DNA from 3 places in the Streptomyces incanus genome. Region 3 is predicted to be linked to each of the others. Evidence: riboswitches for the same ligand, from Rfam matches in the RefSeq annotation. Region 3 holds a riboswitch; each other region holds the start of a gene.

Region 1 (7,825 bases), on a different contig from region 3:
AACCCTTCTCACCTGCACTGTTGCTTCGAGGCTATGACACCGCCAGCCCCACACCAGGGCCGACCAGGCGATCCGCTGGAACCAGCCGGCTTCCAGACGCTTTTCCATCTCTCCCCCAAGGCAGTGCAGGGGGCAAGATTAAGCCACGGGCGGTGCAAGCGGGCCCGGTCAGGAAGTCTGCTTCACGCCCTTCGGGACGTCCGCCGCCGTGCCCCGGTGAGCGTCGATCTCCTGGCCGATGTTGTCGGAGGCGTTCTTGTCGGCGTAGTCGTTCTGTGTGAAGGGCGCCCCGGTGATCCCGGTGATCTCTGTCCAGGCGGTGCTGCCCGGTTTGGTGCAGTCGGGCTCGGCCGCAGTGGCGTCGACGCAGGTGTGCAGGTGTGCAGGTGTCGTCGGAGCCCCTGGCCTCGCTCGGGCCGACGGCGAAGCCGGAGCGCCGATGTCGGCGGCGGTGCCGGAAGTCCCGATGAATCGTTGGTCGAATGGGTTGGCCAGAGCCCGGCCGCTGCCTACTATCGATCACCGCAGGACTTTGTGCACCGCCGCACAAGCTCTCCTCAGGAGGTTTCCTTGCACCGCCGTCGCCGCACCGCGCTCCTCCTCACCGCCGCGATTGCCGCAGCGGCGCCCCTGCTCACCGCCTGCGGGAACGACGCGCATCCCGGCGCGGCGGCCGTCGTGGGCGGCCAGCGGATCACGGTGTCGCAGCTGGAGAACCGGGTCAACGAGATCCGCGTGGCCCAGCGGGAGGCGGTGCCGGGCGAGGCCCAGTACGAGCAGGCCATCGCCCGCACCGGCAGCCTCACCCGCGACACCCTGCACGGCATGGTCCTGGACCGGGTGCTGGAGCGCGCCGCGCGCGACGCCGGCGTGACGGTCACCCCGAAGGAGATCCAGGGGATGCGGTCCGGCCTGGAGGAGCAGGCCGGCGGGGCCGAGGCGCTGGAGTCGGCCTGGCTGCAGCAGTACGGCATCCCACCACAGCGGCTCGACGACAACCTCCGCCTCCAGCTCCAGGCCCAGAAACTCGCCCAGGGGCTCGGCACCGACACCAGCAGGCCCGAGTTCTGGCAGGCGCTGTCCGAGGCGAGCAAGAAGCTCGACGTCGACCTCAACCCGCGCTACGGCACCTGGGACGACGAGAAGAGCAGCCGCGTCGACGCCGAGACCCCGTGGGTGCGCGAGGTCACGGGGGCGGCCGCAGCCCAGCCGGTCGCCTGACGGACCGGGAGGCCCTCGGATGGGCCGAGCGGTCGTCTGATGGGCCGGGAGTGGGCTGGGAGCGGGCCGGGAGCGGTCGTCCGACGGGTCGGGAAGCCCTTGGGCGGGCCGGAGCGGTCGCCTGACGCGCCGGCCGATCGCCCGGCGTGCCAGGCGTACTTTCACACCGGGCCGGTCCTCCTGTGGACAACTTTCGGGGGCCGGCGGCGCCGTGGGTTAGTTTCGGATCGTGAACGCAATCAGCCCCGCGGCCCCTTCCGCGGCTCCGACCGGCCGCATCGTCCTGCTCACCACCAGCCACCGCGTCGCGCCCGGCCTGCTGTCCTGGCCCGCCTGGCAGACCCTGCACGCGGCCGACAAGGTGCTGTGCGCGGACGGCGCCCACCCGCAGCTGCCGTATCTGCGCGAGGCGGGCATACCGGTCGAGGAGGAGTCCCCGGCCGCCGAGGACCTGGTGGGCGTCTGCGCCGGCGGACGGACGGTGGTGGTCGTGGCGACCGGCGAGGGCGAGTCCGCCCTGACCGACGGCCTGGCCCGCCTCGCCGGCAGCGGCCGCGTCCCGATGCCGGAACTGGAACTGCTCCCCGCCTCCTACGACCTGCCGGGCGCCCGCCTGCTCGACCTCGTCCAGGTCATGGACCGCATCCGGGCCGAGTGCCCCTGGTCCTCCCGGCAGACCCACAAGGGGCTGGCGAAGTACGGCATCGAGGAGGCGTACGAACTCGTCGAGGCGATCGAGGAGGGCGACCGGGACGAACTGCGCGAGGAACTGGGCGACGTCCTCCTCCAGGTCGTCTTCCACGCCCGGATAGCCGAGGAGCATCCCGAGGAGCCCTTCTCCGTCGACGACGTGGCCGGCGGCATCGTCGCCAAGCTCGTCCACCGTCACCCCCACGTCTTCGGCGACGAGACGGCGACCACCCCCGAAGAGGTCAAGGAGCACTGGCTGCGCACCAAGGCGGTCGAGAAACGGCGCACCTCGGTCACCGAAGGCGTTCCTCTCGGCCAGCCGGGACTGGCTCTCGCCGCCAAACTCGCCTCCCGCGTCCGCACGGCCGGGCTGGACGTCCCCCTGCCCCGGGCGGAGGGCATCGGCTACGAACTGCTCGCCCTCGCGGTGCGGGCCGAGGCGGAGGGCGCAGACCCGGAGGCAGCGCTGCGGGCGGCCGCTCGGACCTACCGGGACGCGATCCGGGCCGCGGAGGGCGTGGGGGAGTAGACGCGCCCGCGTGCGGCCGGGCATCCGTCGCGGGGAGCAGGGCGTACCTCCCCGGGTGCCGCCGGATACGGTCGAGCGGTGACCGACCAGCACCAGCCTCAGCTCCAGCCCGAGAACGGCGCCCCCGAACTCTTCACCTGGGAGTTCGCGAGTGACCCCTACCCCGCGTACGCCTGGCTGAGGGAGCACGCGCCCGTGCACCGGACGCGGCTGCCCAGCGGGGTGGAGGCCTGGCTGGTCACCCGGTACGCCGACGCCAAGCTGGCCCTCGCCGACCCCCGCCTCTCCAAGAACCCGGCGCACCACGACGAGCCCGCCCACGCCAAGGGCAGGACCGGTATCCCCGGCGAGCGCAAGGCCGAGCTGATGTCGCATCTGCTCAACATCGATCCGCCGGACCACACCCGGCTGCGCCGGCTGGTCAGCAAGGCGTTCACGCCGCGCCGGGTCGCCGAGTTCGCGCCCCGGGTGCAGGAGCTCACCGACGGGCTCATCGACCGGTTCGCGGACAGCGGCTCCGCCGACCTCATCCACGACTTCGCCTTCCCGCTCCCCATCCACGCCATCTGCGACCTGCTCGGCGTCCCCCGGGAGGACCAGGACGACTTTCGCGACTGGGCGGGCATGATGATCCGTCATCAAGGCGGCCCCAGGGGCGGCGTCGCCCGGTCGGTGAAGAAGATGCGCGGCTACCTGGCCGATCTGATCCACCGCAAGCGCGAGGCCCTGCCCGCCGAACCCGCTCCCGGCGAGGACCTCATCTCCGGTCTGATCCGTGCCTCCGACCACGGTGAGCACCTCACCGAGAACGAGGCCGCCGCCATGGCGTTCATCCTGCTGTTCGCGGGCTTCGAGACCACCGTCAACCTCATCGGCAACGGCGCCTACGCCCTCCTCACCCACCCGGGGCAGCGCGAGCGCCTGCAGACGTCCCTCGCCGCCGGGGGGCGCGGGCTGCTGGAGACCGGAGTGGAGGAACTTCTGCGCTACGACGGACCCGTGGAGCTGGCCACCTGGCGGTTCGCCACCGAGGCGCTCACCCTCGGCGGGCGGCACGTCTCGGCCGGTGACCCGGTCCTCGTCGTCCTGGCCGCCGCGGACCGTGACCCGGAGCGGTTCGCCGACCCCGACGCGCTCGACCTCGCACGGCGCGACAACCAGCATCTGGGATACGGCCACGGCATCCACTACTGCCTCGGCGCCCCGCTGGCCCGCCTGGAGGGCCAGACCGCGCTCGCCACGCTGCTGACCCGTCTGCCGGACCTCGAACTCGCGGCGGACCCGGCCGAACTGCGCTGGCGCGGCGGCCTCATCATGCGCGGACTGCGCACACTGCCGGTGCGATTCACCCCGCCACCGAAGTGATTTCGCCCATGAGGGGAAGCACTCGACGCCCTCCGAAATGCCCCGGAAGGTCTTCGAGCCGGCCCCCGGGCAGCCCTCGAAATGCCCGCCGACCACCGCGCAGGTGACCGTCAGGACCCCTTCGGACACGGTCCGTCGAGCCTTGGTAGGGGCGAGATAAGGGTGACGCCCACTCAGCTCCGTGATCTCGGTGTGATCTGTGCGGCATGAACTTGTGACAGACGTTCGACTGCGGATACGTTCACCCATCAAGCACGGCACCTCGCTTTCACAGCAGCGCAGTTCGAACCGCCGTGCGAGTAACTGTTGTCCTGCGAAAGGTCTCCGCATGCTCTCCGGCAATGGTCGTCACCGCCGCCCCCGCCAGGCTCCGGCTCTTCTCGTCGCGGCCGGAGTGACCAGCTCGGCCATCGCGATTCCCCTCCTCGGGGCCGGTGCGGCCAGCGCGGCCGACGGCTCGACCTGGGACCGGGTCGCCGAGTGCGAGTCCGGCGGCTCCTGGAGCCAGAACTCCGGCAACGGCTACTACGGCGGTCTGCAACTGACCCAGGAGGACTGGGAGAAGTACGGCGGCCTCGACTACGCGACCAGCGCCGACCAGGCCAGCCGGGGCCAGCAGCTGGCGGTGGCCGAGAAGATCCTCGCCGACCAGGGTGTCGGCGCGTGGAGAGCCTGCGGGCTGCTGGGGGGCCTGAAGCAGGACTCGTCCGTGCTCGACGTGGACACCGGTGTGGAAGACGGCTCGTCGGCCAAGCCCGGTTCCGAAGGCACCGTCACCCCGTCGCCGTCGCAGTCCTCCGGCTCCTCGGCGGACACGGAGGACACCACGGAGGGCAAGGCGAAGGGCAAGGCGAAGGGGAAGGAGGGGGGGAAGGACGGATCGGCCGGCCCCAGTGCGTCCTCCTCCGCCTCCCCCTCTCCTTCGGCCTCGGCCTCGGCCAAGGGGGAGGAATCGGACAAGTCCGAGCGGAAGGCCGACGCTTCGGGAGCGGCCGACGGCGAGGACTCCGGCAGCGGCCGTCACCGCGGCGCCAGCGCCGAGGGAGAGGCGCGTGAGGACCGTGACGCCGGATCCTCCGGCCGGCACGCCTCGCGCGGCGGTCTCGGCTTCACACGCGGCCTTGACAGTTCGTCCCCGTCGAGCGACTCCGGCGCGGGCTCCGGGAGCGGTTCCTCGGCCGTCTCCGACTCCCTTGCCCTCGGCGGCGGATGGCTCGCCCAGTACGGCGGGGGGGACGAGGGCGCGGGCGCGGCCGCCCCGAACTTCATCCTTCCCGGTCAGACGCTTTCGTTCGGGTTCGAATCGGACAACGGCTGACATCCGGTCGGCAGCTGGGCGTGCGGGCCTTTCCCGGCCGGGCGGCAGGGCTGGGCGGTGGCTTGGCACCGGCTGGTCGGTGACTGGGTGGCAGTTGGACCGGCATGCGAAAAAGCGCTTCGGCGGGGCCAGTTGAGGTCATAGTTCGCGAAGAATGTCCGATTTAAAGGTGATGAGAGATAGGTCTCAGAAGCCCTGATCGTCTTTGATAATCCGCCGGACGCGTGGCTACGGTCAGGACCGCTCGCCATCGCGGGCCCCGGCTGCCGCCACGCCGAATCCTGCCAGTGGCAGCACGGGAACAGTCGTCGCGTCATGCGCCGTAGGCAGGAGCGGGGGACCCAAGGTAGGCGCCGGATCCGGTGGAGAAAGCCGGATGCGGCTTGGGGTGAAGCCGCGTCCCGTGAGGGATGCGGACGGGCAACTCAACCGGCCCGAACCCGACAGCTCACCTCGTAGGCGTCGGTGAGGGGATCCATCCATGCTGTTTTCCGGTAAGGGCAAGCACCGTCGTCCGTCCAAGGCCACCCGTGTCATCGCCGTCGCCGGCGTCACCGGTGCCGCTGTCGCCGCCCCGCTGATGGCGGTCGGCAACGCCTCCGCCGCCACCGCCTCCGAGTGGGACGCCGTCGCCCAGTGCGAGTCCGGCGGCAACTGGTCCATCAACACCGGCAACGGCTACTACGGCGGTCTGCAGTTCTCCGCCTCCACCTGGGCCGGCTACGGCGGCACGGCGTACGCCGGCACCGCCGACCAGGCCAGCAAGGCCCAGCAGATCGAGATCGCCGAGAAGGTCCTCGCGGGCCAGGGCAAGGGTGCCTGGCCGGTCTGCGGCAGGGGCCTGTCCAACGCCGCCTACGCCGGTGGCGGTTCCACCGAGGGCTCGGGCAACCAGGGCTCGGGCAACCAGGGTTCCGGCAACCAGGGCAGCCGCTCCTCGCAGGAGGCTCCGAAGCAGGAGGCCCCGAAGCGGGAGCTCCAGGAGCAGAGCACCAAGGCCGCTCCCGAGCGTTCCGCCGAGCAGAAGGCCTCCCGCTCCGACGAGCGTCCGGCCGCCAAGAGGACCGTCACGACCCCGACCGGCGAGAAGGTCAAGAAGGGCGACGGCGAGTACAAGGTCGTCAAGGGCGACACCCTCAGCTCGATCGCCTCGGAGCACGAGGTCAAGGGCGGCTGGGGCAAGCTGTTCAAGCTGAACGACGGGATCGTCGAGGATGCCGACCTCATCTACCCGGGCCAGCAGCTGCACCTGAAGTAATAAGGTCGCAGTCGCAGGTCCTGGCCCCGTCCCCACGGGTGCCTGCCCCGCCCCGGCGCGTGTCCCCCGTACGCGCCGGGGCGGGGCTTTTCCGTGTTCGGTGCCGAATGCGTTCCGTACGCGGTGCCGGACCCGGTCTCCCGGCCTCCCGGTCTCCCGGTTTTCCGATATCGCCTTTGTTCCGTTCGGAAACAATCTACTCTCGGTTCTGTCCGCGAAGCGGCCGGCCGGATGGCCGATCGCCCCGAGCCGGATAGGCTCGGGTCCGCAGGGCCCCGTGGCCCCGCTGAACCACGTCACATCCATGAAGGAGATGCTCGTGCCGTCCATCGACGTCGTCGTAGCCCGGGAAATCCTGGACTCCCGAGGTAACCCCACGGTCGAGGTCGAGGTCGGCCTCGACGACGGCAGCACGGGTCGTGCCGCCGTCCCGTCCGGCGCCTCCACCGGCGCTTTCGAGGCCATCGAACTCCGTGACGGCGACCCCGACCGCTACCAGGGCAAGGGTGTCGAGAAGGCCGTCCTGGCTGTCATCGAGCAGATCGGCCCGGAGCTCGTCGGCTACGACGCCACCGAGCAGCGCCTGATCGACCAGGCGATGTTCGACCTGGACGCCACCGACAACAAGGGCTCCCTCGGCGCCAACGCCATCCTCGGCGTCTCCCTGGCCGTCGCCCACGCCGCCTCCGAGGCCAGCGACCTGCCCCTCTTCCGCTACCTGGGCGGCCCCAACGCGCACCTGCTGCCGGTGCCGATGATGAACATCCTCAACGGCGGTTCGCACGCGGACTCCAATGTGGACATCCAGGAGTTCATGATCGCCCCGATCGGTGCGGAGTCCTTCTCCGAGGCCCTGCGCTGGGGCGCCGAGATCTACCACACGCTGAAGAAGGTCCTGAAGAGCAAGGGCCTGGCCACCGGTCTCGGCGACGAGGGCGGCTTCGCCCCGAACCTCGGCTCCAACCGTGAGGCCCTCGACCTCATCCTCGAGGCCATCAAGGAAGCCGGTTACACCCCCGGCGAGCAGATCGCCCTCGCGCTCGACGTCGCCGCCTCCGAGTTCTACAAGGACGGCACGTACGTCTTCGAGGGCAAGGAGCGCTCCGCCGCCGAGATGACGGAGTACTACGCCGAGCTGGTCGAGGCGTACCCCCTGGTCTCCATCGAGGACCCGCTGTTCGAGGACGACTGGGACGGCTGGAAGATCCTCACCGACAAGCTCGGCGACAAGGTCCAGATCGTCGGCGACGACCTGTTCGTCACCAACCCGGAGCGCCTGGCCCGCGGCATCGAGGAGGGCGCGGCCAACGCCCTGCTGGTCAAGGTGAACCAGATCGGTTCGCTGACCGAGACCCTGGACGCCGTCGAGCTGGCCCAGCGCAACGGCTTCAAGTGCATGATGTCGCACCGCTCCGGTGAGACCGAGGACGTCACCATCGCCGAC
Region 2 (7,825 bases), on a different contig from region 3:
GATCGCGTCCCGTTCCACGCCCAGCGCGAGCAGCGTCACCGCCACCGACAGGCCCGCGCGGTCCTTGCCCGCCGCGCAGTGCATCAGCGCGGGCACACACTCCGCGGCGAGCGAGATCAGCACCCGGGAGTGCTCGGCGGTGCGTTGCCTCACCGTCATGCGGTACGAGGCGATCATCCGCTCCGCCCCCTTGTCGCCGGCGAGGATCGAGCGGAGCTGGTCCAGGTCCCCGTCGCGGACCATCCTCCAGAACTCGGCGCCGTCGGCCGGGTCGCTCAGCGGCAGATTCACATTGCGCACGCCGGGCAGTTCGATGTCCCGCCCGTCCAGCTTGTGGTCGGCCGCGTTGCGGAAGTCGAAGACGGTGTGCAGTCCCAGGGAGGACAGGAAGGCGGCGTCCTTCTCGGTGGCGTGCGCGAGGTGGCCGCTGCGGAACAGCACCCCGTGCCGCACCCGGCGGCCGTCGACGGTCGGCAGGCCGCCCACATCACGGAAATTGCGCACACCGGTGAGCTCGGGTTCGGTCGACGGGATCTGCTGCGTCACGGGGGCCCCTCTCCCACTCTGCGCCGCCGGCGCGTCGGCGTCGGCGGGTGTCACCCGACGATACGACATGCCCGGCAGGGGCGATGAGTTGGCGGTGGGGCCGTCGGAGCGGGGACGGGGCTGTCCCGGTGGAGCTGCCGGTGTGGAGCCGCCGGCGCGGACGGACCCGTGCCGGACCCCGGCCCGATCCATCCGAATCGTCCACTATTTCCCTATTCGCGCATTCTGCCCCTTTGGGGAGCTTCGCCATAACATGCCCCGATAGAAAGGGGGATGGGAATGGGATGGTGAGCATCGTCATAGAGGTGACGATGTGCTGTCGCCATGTCCACGTAATTCCGGTATTTCGCGAGGGGATTCGGGGGATGCCGAAATACCGGGGCGACTCTGGGTGACGGCTTTCAGGTCAATGGATCACGAAAAAGCGCCTTCGCTCGGAAGATCGCGCTTGTCCCTTTGCTTCTCTATCGCCTACGTTCGCCATCGATCCGGACGGACGCCTAATCCTGCCGCTGTCCGGAGCCTCCACACTCTGACCCGCGTATGGCAGGAGCGGGGGACCCACAGGTACGACTGCCTGTTCCGGTCTCCGGAACGGCTTGGGGTTAAGTCGCGCTTTCGGCGCGGCCGGGCATCTCCAGTCCGCACCCGACAGCTCACCTCGTAGGCGCCGGAGAGGAATTCGTCATGTCCGCAAAGGGTAAGCACCGCCGTCCCAGCGCTTTTCGTTTGACCCGTTCCATCGCCGTCGCCGGAACCGGTGGCGCCGTACTCGCCCTGCCGCTTCTCGGCGCCACCGGAGCGAACGCCGCCACTTCGCAGACCGCCCCGGAAAAGGCCGTCCAGTCGTATTCCGTCGCCGGTAAGGCGTCTGGCGGCGTGAAGGCCGACGGCAACAAGAACGGCGACGCCCGCACGTACATCGTGAAGGGCGGCGACTACCTGGCGAAGATCGCCGAGTCCGAGAACGTCGACGGCGGCTGGAAGCAGCTCTACTCCGACAACCGCGAGGCCGTGGGCGGCGACCCGTCGCTCATCCACCCCGGTCTGAAGCTCTCGATCGACGGCAAGGCCGCCGCGACCGGCACGCCGAAGAAGTCCTCTTCTTCCGAGAAGCCCTCTTCCTCCCCTTCATCTGCTCCGTCCTCCGTGGCGAAGCCGTCGACGGCCGGGGAGGCCTCCGAGCGGTCCGCACCGAAGTCCTCCTCCGGCTCGACCACCGCGAACCAGGCCGCGACCACCTCCGGTTACAGCTCGCCGGTGCCCGGCGGCAGCTTCGGCACCGCCTACAAGGTGGCCGGCAGCATGTGGTCCAGCGGCTACCACACCGGTGTCGACTTCGCCGTTCCGACCGGCACCTCCCTGAAGGCCGTGGGCGCGGGCACCGTCGTCTCCGCCGGCTGGGCCGGCTCGTACGGCAACCAGGTCGTCATCAAGCTGAACGACGGCCACTACGCCCAGTACGCCCACCTGTCCTCGCTGTCCGTCTCCGCCGGCCAGACCGTGAGCGGCGGCCAGCAGGTCGGCCTCTCGGGCTCCACCGGCAACTCGACCGGCCCGCACCTGCACTTCGAGATCCGCACCGCGCCGGGCTACGGCTCGGACGTGGACCCGGTCTCCTACCTCCGCGGCAAGGGCGTCTCCATCGGCTGACCCCCGAGGCAACCTGCCTGACGCGCCACCGAAGGCCGGACCCCGATCCCCGGGTCCGGCCTTCGGTGCGTGCGGTACGTGCGGTGTGTTCGAGCGAGGGAGTGCCGGGAGCGCCGGGAGTGTTCCGTGCGTCACGTCGCTCGCGGTCAACGCCCCCGCCCGGAGGGCTATTCCGGATGGGCCAATGCTTCGCGAGTGGCTTATCTCACCGCCCGTCAATGCCTTCCTACGGTCGCGTAGGTCACATTCGAAGGTGAATCATGTCCGGTTGTGGCAGACGATTCGAAGAATGACGGCAAGGCAGTGATCGGGTCGTACGTGGCGGTGGGGGACAGCTTCACCGAGGGCGTCGGCGACCCCGGCCCCGACGGGGCGTTCGTCGGCTGGGCCGACCGATTCGCGGTACTACTCGCCGACCGGCGTCCCGAAGGCGACTTCCGGTACACAAATCTCGCGGTGCGCGGAAAACTGCTCGACCAGATCATGGCCGACCAGCTTCCGCAGGCCGTCGAACTGGCCCCCGCACTGGTTTCGTTCTGTGCGGGCGGCAACGACATCCTGCGCCCCGGCAGCGACCCGGACGAGGTGGCCGAGCGTTTCGAGCGGGCGATCGCCGCGCTCGCGGCGGTCTCCGGCACAGTTCTGGTGACGACCGGGTTCGACACCCGTGGTGTGCCCCTGCTCAGGCATCTGCGCGGCAAGATCGCCACCTACAACGGGCATGTGCGGGCCGTCGCCGACCGGTACGGCTGTCCGGTGCTCGACCTCTGGTCCCTCAGGAGCATCCAGGACCGCAGGGCCTGGGACACCGACCGGCTGCACCTGTCACCCGAGGGGCACACCCGCGTGGCGCTCCGCGCGGGACAGGCCCTCGGCCTGGACATCCCCGCCGACCCGGAACAGGCCTGGCCCCCACTGCCGCCGCGCGGCAGCCTCGACGTCCGGCGGGACAATGTCCACTGGGCACGCGAGTACCTGGTGCCGTGGATAGGGCGCAGGCTGCGCGGGGAGTCGTCGGGGGACCACGTGACGGCGAAGGGCACGCTGTCCCCGGACGACATCAAGGAGCGCATCGCCTCGGTCGCATGACGCGGGGCGCGGGGGCGCGAGGGCACGAAGGCGGGAGGGGAGGGAGCGGGTGCGGGCACGGCCCGCGCCCGGGGCGTTCACGGTTCAGCGGGCCCGCCCGGCCGGCTCCTCCTGCCCCAACTCCCGGGCCGGCGCCTCGTTGACCCAGGCGCGCGCCCGCGGTACGGCGCCTGCGGAGGACGTCAACTGCACCGAGGGCTCCTCGAACAGGGCGCGCGCACGCAGGACCGTACCGGTGGGATCCGGACACCGGAACTCGCCTGCGGCCACGTCCTCCGTGCCGGCCTCGGTGAGCACCGCCTTCCACCACCGGTCGAGGTGCCGGGCGATTTCCCGTGGTACCGGGTCGCGCAGCGCCGCCGCACGGTCCCCGATCCGCAGCCGGCGCAGCGCCGGCTGCGGGCGGCCGGGCAGCTTGCGCGGCCGTGCCGGATCGGCCGCGGCCGCGGCCGCGTGGGCGAAGGCGGCGCCACCAGCTTTTCCTTCGTCGAGAAGTGATGGAGCACGCGTGTGGTGCTCACCCCGAGCGCCGCCGCCACGTCGGAGATCCCTACCGCCGCGCCGCCCCGCTCAACCGCGTCCTGGTCACGCTGTCACGCTGTCACGCCAGTCAGGTGCCGGGGCGGTGGACGACGTGCGCGTCCCGGGGGCGCTTTCCGGCCGGTGAGACGTCCCGGGGCCGGACCGGCCCCACATAATGGAATGTCTGACCGACTCCACTTGGAGGCAATGTGGCCGGTACCCGTTCCCAGAGCTCCGGGCTCCGTGCGCTACGGCCCGCGGCCTTCGGCGCGGACCCCACCGGTGAGCGCATGGCGCGCATCCGCAGGTCCCCGCACTACCGGGACGGCGTGTTCCAGAACCCCAAAGGCCCCACCCGGCTCCGGCCCCCGGGCTCCTCCCGGGACCTGGCGAAGACCTACTTCGACAAGGACACCCGGTCCCGCCGTGCCCCGTACGGCACCCTGCCGGTGCACGCCACCACCCTCGCCGACCTGGCCCGCCCGCCTGCCTCCGGACTGCGCCTGACCTGGATGGGCCATTCCAGTGTGCTCGTGGAGATCGACGGGCGGCGGGTGCTGTTCGACCCCGTGTGGGGCGAGCGCTGCTCCCCGTTCCCCTTCGCCGGTCCGAAGCGGCTGCACCCGGTACCCCTGCCGCTGGCCGCGCTCGGCCCGGTCGACGTCGTCGTGATCTCGCACGACCACTACGACCACCTGGACCTGCCCACCATCAAGGCGCTCGCCGGCACGGACACGCTGTTCGCCGTGCCGCTCGGCGTGGGCGCCCATCTCGAGCACTGGGGCGTGTCCGCCGGCCGGCTGCGCGAACTGGACTGGCACGAGGCGACCGGGGTCGGCGGACTCACCCTCACCGCCACCCCGGCCCGCCACTTCTGCGGCCGGGGCCTGCGCAACACCCAGCACACCCTGTGGGCCTCCTGGGCCGTCGCGGGCGAGGAGCACCGCGTCTACCACAGCGGTGACACCGGCTACTTCGACGGTTTCAAGGACATCGGCGCCACCCACGGCCCCTTCGACGCGACGATGATCCAGATCGGCGCGTACTCGGACTTCTGGCCCGAAGGGCAGTCGGACCCGATTCCGGGACCCGGCTCCTGGCCGGAGATCCACATGAACCCCGCAGAGGGTCTCCAGGCCCATCTCGACCTCCAGCAGGGCCGGCCGGGCGGGGTCTTCCTGCCGATCCACTGGGGCACCTTCAACCTGGCACCGCACCCGTGGGCGGAGCCCGGCGAGTGGACGATGGCCGCGGCCGACGCGGTCGGGCAGCCCGCCGCCTTCCCCGTTCCGGGCCTGCCGTTCGAGCCCGCCGGGGAACTGCCGGCCGAACCGTGGTGGCGGGGCGTGGGACACGTCCCGAGCCACAAGTGGCCCCTGCCCGACCCCGTCACGGGCTCCTCCCGCGAAGGCCTGAACCTGGTGGGGGAGGAATGAGCCTTGGCCTTGATCGCTACGGTGAGTGATATTTTCGCGAGGGGTGCGCAGGGCGTGGAGGGCTTCCGAGGGGCCCTTCGGTAGGGCGGCCGAGCGGAAGAACGAGGGCCGGGGAGCTTTGGGCTCCCCGGCCCTCAATGTTTTCCGGTGACCGTCTCTGACCAGGTCGGATCGAGTGGTGACTGACCTTTGAGGAAAGGGAGACGGTTTTATCGGTCTGTCGTACGAAGCCTCATACCAGAGCGGGACGCTGTCCGGGTGAGTTTGTCAACTGACCACCGCACGTGATGCGGTGGTGACTACGGTGAGTGTCGGTCGGGCGACGCATGGCCGACGCCCTCGGCCTTCCGAGGCGCCCCCGACCGGTACGGCGACACCACGACGACACCCGTCGCTCGGCGCACCGCGCCACGGGGTCGCGCCCATCAGATCGGATCAGGGAGCGGGGACCGGTACGTGCAGGCAGAAGGCGGACGAGGGAGAGGACGGGGCGACACACCCCGCCGCTCGGGCCCGGCCGGCGCCTCGGGCGTGACCGGTGTGCCGGGCGTGACCAGCGGGTCGCAGGCAGCCGCGGCTGCCCCGGGCGGGCCGTCGGCAGGCCCGCGCGCCGGTACCGACAACGGGCGGCCGCCTGCCGCGCGCGGCGGCGAGCCGCGCGGAGCACGGAACCGGTCCCACGTGCCCGGCGGCCGTGGCACCACGCGTTCCCCCGGCACCCAGGACCGACGGACCAGTTCGAGGACACCCATGCCCGATCTCCGCGCTCCCGCCGGTCCGCCCTCCCGTACCGACCGGCGGGAGGGCGGACGGCACGGACGCCCGCCCGCCCGGCCCGCCCCCGCGCACCCCGAGGCGCAGATACGGCCCCAGTTGCTCCGGCTCGCCGTCCTGCCGCCCGTGGCGGTCGCCCTCAGCGCCAGCGCTGCCGTGCTGTTCATCGTCCGCTCCACCGGCGTACGGCCGGGCGCGACCCTGTGGGGTGTGCTCGGTGGCGCGGTGTCGGTGACCCTCGCCGGCATCGTCATCGCCGCCGTGGCCGCCGACCGTGCGGCCCGGTCCGTGCACGACCGCGTCGAGGGCCTGCGCCGGAGCACGGCCCGGCGCGAGGCCGACCTGCGCGCCCTCGTGGACACCCTGCGCCGTGGCGACGGCCCGCCACCGCGCACGCAGCCGGGCGGGGCCCCCAAGGACGCCGACGACTTCGACCGGCTCGCCGCCGACCTGTCCCGGGTCCATGACTGCGCCGTCACCGCCGTCGTCCAGGCGTCCCGGCTCTCCAGCCAGGCGGGCAGCGAGCAGAAGCTCGAGGTGTTCGTCAACCTGGCCCGGCGTCTGCAGTCCCTGGTGCACCGCGAGATCTCCATCCTCGACGAGATGGAGAACGAGATCGAGGATCCCGACCTGCTCAAGGGTCTCTTCCACGTCGACCATCTCGCCACCCGCATCCGTCGCCACGCCGAGAACCTCGCCGTGCTCGGCGGGGCCGTCTCCCGGCGGCAGTGGAGCAACCCGGTCCCCGTGACCGAGGTGCTGCGCTCGGCCATCGCCGAGGTCGAGCAGTACTCACGGGTCAAGCTGGTGCCGCCGATCGACGGCACCCTGCGCGGGCACGCCGTCGCCGACGTCATCCACCTGCTCGCCGAACTCGTCGAGAACGCCACGCTGTACTCCGCGCCGCACACCCAGGTGCTGCTGCGCGCCGGACTCGTCACCTCCGGGCTCGCCGTCGAGGTCGAGGACCGCGGGCTCGGCATGCCCGTGGGCGAGCAGGAACGGATGAACGCCCTGCTCGCCGACCCGGACCAGGTCAATGTCGCCAGCCTGCTGGCCGACGGGCGCATCGGTCTGTACGTGGTCTCGCAGCTCGCGCGGCGGCACGGCATCCAGGTCCGGCTCCAGAACAACATCTACGGCGGGGTCCAGGCCGTGCTCGTGGTGCCGCAGGCGCTGCTCGGTGCCGAGCCGTGGTCCTCGGGACCGGGCGCCGGCGAGGGCCGGCCGGCCGAGGGCGACGCGGGACCGGGCCCGGAGGGCGCCGGCGGGCCGACGCACCGGCCCGCGCATGCCGTACCCGCGCCCGGGAGCATCCCGCTGCCCGGTCCCGCCGGGCACGGGAACGGACCGTGGCCGCAAGAACCGCAGGCAGGCACCGATCCGTACGCCGGCCCCGGCCCGCAGACCCGACCCGACACGCGGACGGCACCCGATGCGAGGACGGGCGTCGCGCAGCAGACCGGATCCGGCTCGCTGCCGGGGCCCGGGAGCGGGGTGTCCCTCCCCCCGGCGTCGTCCCCCGTCGTACCGGAGGCGCGGCGCCACGACCAGGCCGACGCCCCGGCCCCGACGAGCCCCGACGGCGTGGCGCCGCCCCTGCCGCTGCGTGGCGCCCGCGCGGTGCGGCCCAATCCGGCGGAGGCCGTGCCCGGCGTCACCCCGGACGACCGGCAGACCCTCGAAGAGAGCGGGATCGGGACCGCACCCCTCACCCCCCGCAGCCCCACCGTGCGCGGCACCATGGGCAGGCCCCAACTGCCCCGCCGCCGCGCCCAGGAACACTTGGTGCCCCAACTCCGCGA
Region 3 (7,825 bases):
GGCGTCAGGAAATCACGCGGACACCGAGGTGCACACGGAGGCCAGGGGGCACGTGCCCGGTCAGAGGTTCGCGCCGTGCGCGCGGAGGTACGCGACGGGGTCGATGTCGGAGCCGTACTCGGCGGTGGTGCGGACCTCGAAGTGCAGATGCGCGCCGGTGACGTTGCCGGTGGCGCCGGAGACACCGATCTGCTGCCCCGGGGTGACCTGCCGGCCCACCGAGACACCGACGGACGACAGGTGGCCGTACTGGGTGTACGTGCCGTCGTGCATCTTGATCACGACCTGGTTGCCGTAGGCGCCGCCCCAGCCGGCCTCGACGACGGTGCCCATGCCGACCGAGAGCACGGGGGTGCCGCTTGCGGCGTGGAAGTCGACACCGGTGTGGCTGCCAGAGGACCAGACGGCGCCGCCGGACAGGTAACCGGTCGAGACGTAGGAGCCCGCGATCGGGGACACCAAGGTGGTGAGGCGCTTGCGCTCGGCCTCCCGCGCGGCGCGCTCCTCGGCTTCGCGTGCCCTCTCGGCCTCGTCGGCCGCCCTCTCCCGCGCGGCTTCTTCGGCGGCTTCGCGGGCGGCGGCCTGGGCCGCCTCGCGTGCGGCCTCGTGCTGGGCGGCCGCCTGGGCGTCGACCTGGGCGGCGGCCTCGTCGCCCAGGGTGATCACGGGGGTGAGGCCGGTCTGTTCCGCAGCGGATTCGGCGGCGAGCGCCGGAGCCGTGAGGGAGCCGATGACACCGGTGGTGGTGAGGGCCGCGACGCCCGCCGCCCTGGCGGTGCCGCGGTGCACACGGCTGGGACGACGGTGCTTCCCGGGGGCGCGGGTGAACGCCATGTACAGGGTGGTCCTTTCCTTCCCTCTCGCCTACCGGGTTAGCTGACAGGTTCGGAGCAGGAAGGTCTCCTACGGGCCCCCTCGCGGCACGCGCGGGCGTCCGATTCACCTCAGGGACGGTTGGGTCCCCGGCTCCCCTGGCTCGCGCCGTACGGGGACTCGGCGATGACTGTCCGGTGCCGCGGGTGCGGCGCACTGCCCGACGAACAGACCGCATGACGCTAAGCGGGGCGTGTTTCAATTCCCAAACGAATCCCGGCTTTTGTAGCGCATCCCACAGGGCAGACGGGTATCTCCCGTTCCAATTCGGGCATAAGTGGACCCTGGTGACGTTCCCGTCACCAGGGTCACGCGCGTGTGCGCTTCGCCGGGGGACCGCCGACTGCCTCTCAGTGGTTTCCCGGCCTTTGACGGGCCGCCTACTCGGCGGCCACGACGGTGACTTCGCCGATGCCGAGCGCCTCGACGGGCTCCTTGATCTTCGCCGCGTCACCGACCAGGACGGTCACGAGACGGTCCACCGGGAAGGCGTTCACCACCGCCGCGGTCGCCTCCACGGTGCCGGTGGCGGCGAGCCGCCGGTACAGCTCGGCCTGGTAGTCGTCGGGCAGGTGCTGCTCCACCTGGTCGGCCAGGGTGCCGGCGACGGCTGCGGCGGTCTCGTACTTGAGCGGCGCCACACCCACCAGGTTCTGCACGGCGACGTCGCGCTCGGCGTCGGTGAGGCCCTCGGCGGCGAGGGTGCGCAGCACCGTCCACAGGTCCTGCAGGGCGGGGCCGGTGTTCGGGGTGTCGACGGATCCGCTGATGGCGAGCAGCGACGCGCCGGTGCCGTCCGGGGCGGACCTCAGAACCTGGGCGAACGACCGTACGCCGTAGGTGTAGCCCTTCTCCTCGCGCAGGACGCGGTCCAGCCGGGAGGTGAGGGTGCCGCCGAGGCAGTAGGCGCCGAGCACCTGCGCGGCCCACACACGGTCGTGCCGGTCCGCTCCGACACGGCCGATGAGCAGCTGCGTCTGCACGGCGCCGGGGCGGTCCACGATCACGACCCGGCCGGAGTCGTCGGCGACCACCGGCGGAACGGGCCGCGGCTGGGCGGACGATCCGGTCCAGGCACCGAGGGTGTCGCCGAGCAACTCGTCCAGGTCGGTGCCGGTGAGGTCGCCGACGACCACCGCGGTGGCGGTCGCGGGGCGGACGTGCTTCTCGTGGAAGGCGCGTACGGCCGTCGAGTCGATGCCGGCGACGGTCTCCTCGGTGCCCTGGCGCGGGCGGGACATGCGCGACGTCGCCGGGAACAGCTCCTTGGAGAGTTCCTTGGCCGCGCGGCGGGACGGGTTGGCCAGCTCGTGCGGGATCTCGTCGAGGCGGTTGCGGACGAGACGCTCGATCTCGCTGTCGGCGAACGCGGGTGCCCTGAGGGCGTCGGCGAGCAGCCCGAGCCCCTTGGCGAGCCGTGAGGCCGGCACCTCGAGGCTCAGGCGGATGCCGGGGTGGTCCGCGTAGGCGTCCAGGGTGGCGCCGCAGCGCTCCAGTTCGGCGGCGAACTCCTCGGCGGAATGCTTGTCGGTGCCCTCGGAGAATGCCCGCGCGGTGATCGTGGCAACACCGTCGAGCCCGGCCGGCTCGGCCTCCAGGGGCGCGTCGAGCAGCACCTCGACGGCGACGATCTGCTGGCCGGGGCGGTGGCAGCGCAGCACCGTCAGACCGTTGCCGAGGGCGGTGCGCTCGGGGGCCGGGAAGGCCCAGGGCCGGGCCTCGCCCGCCTGCGGCTGGGGGTGGAAGTCCATCGTGGCGAGCTCGGTCACTTCGCCGCCTCCTCGTTCTCGTCGGTGCCGGCGGCCGCGGCTTCTTCGGTGCCGGCGGCTGCGGCTTCTTCGGACTCCCCGGCCCCGGGGGCAACGGGCTCGTAGACGAGCACCGCGCGGTTGTCGGGACGCAGGCGGGCCTTGGCGACCTCCCGGACGTCCTCGGCGGTCACGTCGAGGATGCGCCCGACGGCGGTGAGGGCGAGCTGCGGGTCGCCGAACAGGACGGCGTACCGGCACAGCTCGTCGGCCCGGCCGGCGACGGTGCTGAGCCGGTCCAGCCACTCGCGCTCCAGCTGCGCCTGGGCGCGCTCCATCTCCTCGGCCGTGGGGCCCTCCTCGGCGAACCGGGCGAGCTCCTCGTCGATCGCGGCCTCGATGACGGGTACCTCCACGTCACCGGACGCCTTCACGTCCAGCCAGCCCAGGGAGGGCGCCCCGGTCAGCCGCAGCAGGCCGAATCCGGCTGCCACGGCCGTACGGTCCCGTCGCACCAGCCGGTTGTAGAGCCGCGAGGACTCACCGCCGCCGAGGACGGTGAGCGCCAGGTCCGCCGCGTCGCTCGCGCGCGTGCCGTCCTCGGGCAGCCGGTAGGCGGCCATCAGCGCACGCGCGGGGACCTCCTCCTCGACGAGCTCACGCAACTCCTCACCGATGATCTCGGGCAGCGAGCCGTCGCGGGGCGCGGGCTTGCCGTCGTGGGACGGGATGGAGCCGAAGTACTTCTCGATCCAGGCGAGCGTCTGCTCCGGGTCGATGTCACCGACGACGGAGAGCACGGCGTTGTTCGGCGCGTAGTACGTGCGGAAGAAGGCGCGGGCGTCCTCCAGGGTGGCCGCGTCCAGGTCCGCCATCGAGCCGATGGGCGTGTGGTGGTACGGGTGGCCCGCCGGGTAGGAGAGGGCGGTCAGCTTCTCGAAAGCCGTGCCGTAGGGGACGTTGTCGTAGCGCTGGCGGCGCTCGTTCTTGACGACGTCCCGCTGGTTCTCCATGGACTCCTCGTCCAGGGCGGCCAGCAGGGAGCCCATGCGGTCGGCCTCGAGCCAGAGGGCGAGTTCCAACTGGTGGGTCGGCATGGTCTCGAAGTAGTTGGTCCGCTCGAAGCTGGTGGTGCCGTTGAGCGAGCCTCCGGCGCCCTGGACCAGTTCGAAGTGACCGTTGCCCTTCACCTGCCCGGACCCCTGGAACATGAGGTGCTCGAAAAGGTGAGCCAGGCCGGTGCGGCCCTTGACTTCGTGACGCGAACCGACGTCGTACCAGAGGCACACCGCCGCGACGGGGGTCAGATGGTCCTCGGAGAGCACCACGCGCAGGCCGTTGGACAGCCGGTGCTCGGTCGCTGTCAGGCCGCCGGTGCCTGCCTGGGCGGTGGCCGTGTGACCCATGGGCATGTACGTCCCTTCGATCGCGGAGGCGGTCGTCGCATCCGCCGTTTGTGCCGGTCCTGCCACTGTATGCAAGCGTGCGGAACACTGGCGAAGTTCCCGGACGGGACCGGGTACGCCGAGAGCGAGAACCGCGGGTACGGATGGGACGGCACGGTACGCACGGGGTTCGTGGGGCGTACGGGACCACGGTACGTACGGAATCACGGGGCGTACGGAATCACGGGGCGTACAAGGTGCGCACCCGGTGCCGGCCCGCCCCGCCGGAGACGCTGGCGGGAGGTGCGCGTAGCCTGCCGGCACCCCGCGCCCCGGCCCCCGACGGAGGGCGGCGGCGGGGGTCATGGTCCCGGTTGTCGGTGCGGCGGTCCACAATGGTCCGCGTCAGATCCCGTCCCACGCTTCAGCAAGGAGCCGGCAGCGATGGCCCGCCGCAGCACGAAGACCCCGCCGCCCGACGACTCGTACGAGGAGCGGATCCTCGACATCGACGTCGTCGACGAGATGCAGGGCTCCTTCCTCGAGTACGCGTACTCGGTCATCTACTCCCGCGCCCTGCCGGACGCGCGCGACGGCATGAAGCCGGTGCACCGCCGCATCGTCTACCAGATGAACGAGATGGGCCTGCGCCCCGACCGCGGCTATGTGAAGTGCGCGCGCGTGGTCGGCGAGGTCATGGGCAAGCTGCACCCCCATGGCGACGCGTCGATCTACGACGCCCTGGTGCGCATGGCGCAGCCCTTCTCGATGCGGGTCCCCCTGGTCGACGGCCACGGCAACTTCGGCTCCCTGGGCAACGACGACCCGCCGGCGGCCATGCGGTACACCGAGAGCCGGATGACCGAGGCCACGAGCCTGATGACCGAGTCCATCGACGAGGACACGGTCGACTTCGCGCCCAACTACGACGGCCAGGAGCAGGAGCCGACGACCCTGCCCGCCGCGTTCCCGAACCTCCTGGTGAACGGTGCGTCGGGCATCGCGGTCGGCATGGCCACCAACATGCCGCCGCACAACCTCCGCGAGGTGATCGCGGCCGCCCGCCACCTGATCCGGTATCCGAACGCGGACCTCGACGCCCTGATGCGCCATGTGCCGGGCCCCGACCTGCCCACCGGCGGCAGGATCGTCGGCCTCCCGGGCATCCGGGACGCGTACGAGAAGGGCCGCGGAACCTTCAAGATCCGCGCGACGGTCACCGTGGAGGAGGTGACCGCCCGCCGCAAGGGCCTGGTCATCACCGAGCTGCCGTTCACGGTGGGCCCGGAGAAGGTGATCGCCAAGATCAAGGATCTGGTCGGTTCGAAGAAGCTCCTGGGCATCGCCGACGTCAAGGACCTCACCGACCGCGCCCACGGTCTGCGTCTGGTCGTCGAGATCAAGAACGGCTTCGTGCCGGAGGCGGTCCTGGAGCAGCTCTACAAGCTGACGCCCATGGAGGAGTCCTTCGGCATCAACAACGTGGCCCTGGTGGACGGCCAGCCGCTCACCCTGGGCCTCAAGGAGCTGCTGGAGGTCTATCTCGACCACCGCTTCAACGTGGTCCGCCGCCGCTCGGAGTTCCGCCGCGGCAAGCGGCGCGACCGTCTGCACCTGGTCGAGGGCCTGCTCACGGCGCTGCTGGACATCGACGAGGTCATCCGTCTGATCCGCTCCAGTGACAACTCCGCGCAGGCGAAGCAGCGTCTGATGGAGCAGTTCTCGCTGAGCGAGATCCAGACCCAGTACATCCTGGACACCCCCCTGCGCCGCCTCACCAGGTTCGACCGCATCGAACTGGAGGCGGAGCAGGAGCGGCTGAACACGGAGATCGAGGAGCTGACCCGCATCCTGGAGTCGGACGCGGAGCTGCGCAAGCTGGTCTCGTCCGAACTGGCAGCGGTGGCCAAGAAGTTCGGTAACGACCGCCGTACGGTCCTGCTGGACGCGTCCGCCACCCCGGTCGTCGCCGTGCCGCTTCAGGTAGCGGACGACCCGTGCCGGGTGCTGCTGTCCGACACGGGCCTGCTCGCCCGTACGGCGGACGCGAAGCCGTTCCCCAAGGGCGCGCACGCCAAGCGGGTCAAGCACGACATGATCCTCTCGGCGGTGCCGGCCACCGCCCGGGGCGAGGTGGGCGTGGTCACCTCGACGGGACGTCTGCTGCGGGTGAACGTCGTCGACCTCCCGCAGCTGCCGGAGTCGATGCCGACCCCGAACCTCTCGGGCGGGGCGCCGGTTTCGGAGTTCGTCCCCCTGGAGGAGGGTGAGCGGGTGATCTGCCTGACGACGCTCGACGAGTCGTCGCCGGGCCTCGCTCTCGGCACGGAACAGGGCGTCGTCAAGCGGGTGGTGCCCGACTATCCCTCCAACAAGGAGGAGCTGGAGGTCATCACCCTCAGGGAGGGCGACCGGATCGTCGGTGCCGTCGAGCTGCGCACGGGCGAGGAGGACCTGGTCTTCATCACCGACGACGCGCAACTGCTGCGCTATCAGGCCTCGCAGGTCCGTCCGCAGGGGCGTCCCGCCGGCGGCATGGCGGGCATCAAGCTCACCGAGGGCGCGAAGGTCATCATCTTCACGGCGGTCGATCCGGGGGCGGACGCGGTGGTGTTCACGGTCGCCGGCTCGCGCGGCACGCTGGACGAATCCGTCCAGACGACGGCCAAGCTGACCCCCTTCGACCAGTTCCCGCGCAAGGGCCGGGCCACCGGCGGGGTGCGCTGCCAGCGGTTCCTCAAAGGCGAGGACTGCCTGTCCCTGGCCTGGGCCGGCCCCACCCCGGCCCGCGCCTCCCAGAAGAACGGGACGCCGGTCGACCTGCCGGAACCCGACCCGCGCCGCGACGGCTCGGGAGTGTCCCTGCCGAAGACGGTGGCGGTGGTGGCGGGGCCGATCTAACCCTGCTGGTCCTCCCGGCCCGGCGGATCCTCCCGGCCCGGGTCGTCGGGCTCCTGTACGTACCGCAGCACGCCCCACATGCCCTGCTCGTCGGCGTGTGGGGCGCCGGGGACGCCGTCGGCGCAGGCCCCCTCCAGCTCCTTGCGGAGGGCGGCGGTGTCGATGCCGGTCCCGATGAGCACCAGCTGCGTGAGCCGCTCCGCACCGGCCGGCCAGGGCTCCGGGTAGAACCGCAGGAACCGCCCGACGGCATGCACGGCGTACCGGTTCCCGGTGTCGTAGGGCCCGAAGTCGACGTATCCCTTGATCCGGTAGAGCCCTTCCGGGCGGCTGTCGAGGAACCGGATGAGCCGCCGAGGATCGAGCGGCACGGCGGAGGCGAAGGACAGGCTGTCGTACCGGGCGTGCAGATGCCCGGCGTGCTCGTCCGCGTCGGGGCCGTGCCGGTGCAGGTCGTCGAAGGAGAGCTGCCCGACGCGCTCCTCACCGGGCCTGCGGTCGAAGAGGAACGTCGGATCGACGCGGCCGTGCGTGGCGGGAACGACGGCGGCCCGGTCGACGAGCGACCGCACGACGTCGAGCACACCGTCCTCGTCCGCCACCCGGTCGAGCTTGTTCACGACGACCAGATCGGCGAGGCCGAGGTGCCGGTCGATCCCGGGGTGCCTGGCCCGGATCTCCCCGAACTCGGCGGCGTCCACGACCTCGACGAGCCCGCCGTACACGATCCGGGGATGTTCGCTGGCGAGCACCATCCGCACGAGTTCCTGCGGCTCGGCGAGACCGCTGGCCTCGATGAGGATGACGTCGATCCCGGCGGACGGCCGCGCCAGCCGCTCGAGATACACGTCCAGCTCACTGCCGTCGACGGCACAGCACAGGCACCCGTTGCCGAGCGAGACGGTCGAGTCGCCGAGC

The links. Region 3 has a riboswitch for cyclic di-AMP ahead of ACFP2V_RS21885 (M23 family metallopeptidase). Riboswitches for the same ligand answer to the same signal wherever they lie in the genome.
Region 1: it holds a riboswitch for cyclic di-AMP, as region 3 does, so the genes downstream of both, ACFP2V_RS30395 (transglycosylase family protein) here and ACFP2V_RS21885 (M23 family metallopeptidase) in region 3, are expected to answer to the same signal.
Region 2: it holds a riboswitch for cyclic di-AMP, as region 3 does, so the genes downstream of both, ACFP2V_RS28490 (M23 family metallopeptidase) here and ACFP2V_RS21885 (M23 family metallopeptidase) in region 3, are expected to answer to the same signal.

What each region holds. Positions count from the first base shown of each region.
Region 1 is NZ_JBHSPC010000104.1:15,276-23,100, reverse strand. It holds gene ACFP2V_RS30415 (SurA N-terminal domain-containing protein) at 571-1,221, shown strand; gene ACFP2V_RS30410 (nucleoside triphosphate pyrophosphohydrolase) at 1,451-2,440, shown strand; gene ACFP2V_RS30405 (cytochrome P450 family protein) at 2,519-3,805, shown strand; gene ACFP2V_RS30400 (transglycosylase family protein) at 4,134-5,123, shown strand; cyclic di-AMP (ydaO/yuaA leader) riboswitch at 5,432-5,600, shown strand; gene ACFP2V_RS30395 (transglycosylase family protein) at 5,605-6,381, shown strand; gene eno (phosphopyruvate hydratase) at 6,701-7,825, shown strand, end outside.
Region 2 is NZ_JBHSPC010000097.1:4,618-12,442, forward strand. It holds gene ACFP2V_RS28485 (tyrosine-protein phosphatase) at 1-546, opposite strand, end outside; cyclic di-AMP (ydaO/yuaA leader) riboswitch at 1,067-1,231, shown strand; gene ACFP2V_RS28490 (M23 family metallopeptidase) at 1,234-2,199, shown strand; gene ACFP2V_RS28495 (SGNH/GDSL hydrolase family protein) at 2,503-3,288, shown strand; partial or broken gene ACFP2V_RS28500 (TetR family transcriptional regulator) at 3,373-3,857, opposite strand; gene ACFP2V_RS28505 (MBL fold metallo-hydrolase) at 4,020-5,246, shown strand; gene ACFP2V_RS28510 (ATP-binding protein) at 5,997-7,825, shown strand, end outside.
Region 3 is NZ_JBHSPC010000070.1:8,834-16,658, forward strand. It holds gene ACFP2V_RS21885 (M23 family metallopeptidase) at 61-834, opposite strand; cyclic di-AMP (ydaO/yuaA leader) riboswitch at 847-1,009, opposite strand; gene ACFP2V_RS21890 (M16 family metallopeptidase) at 1,254-2,642, opposite strand; gene ACFP2V_RS21895 (M16 family metallopeptidase) at 2,639-4,033, opposite strand; gene ACFP2V_RS21900 (DNA gyrase/topoisomerase IV subunit A) at 4,451-6,907, shown strand; gene ACFP2V_RS21905 (CobW family GTP-binding protein) at 6,904-7,825, opposite strand, start outside.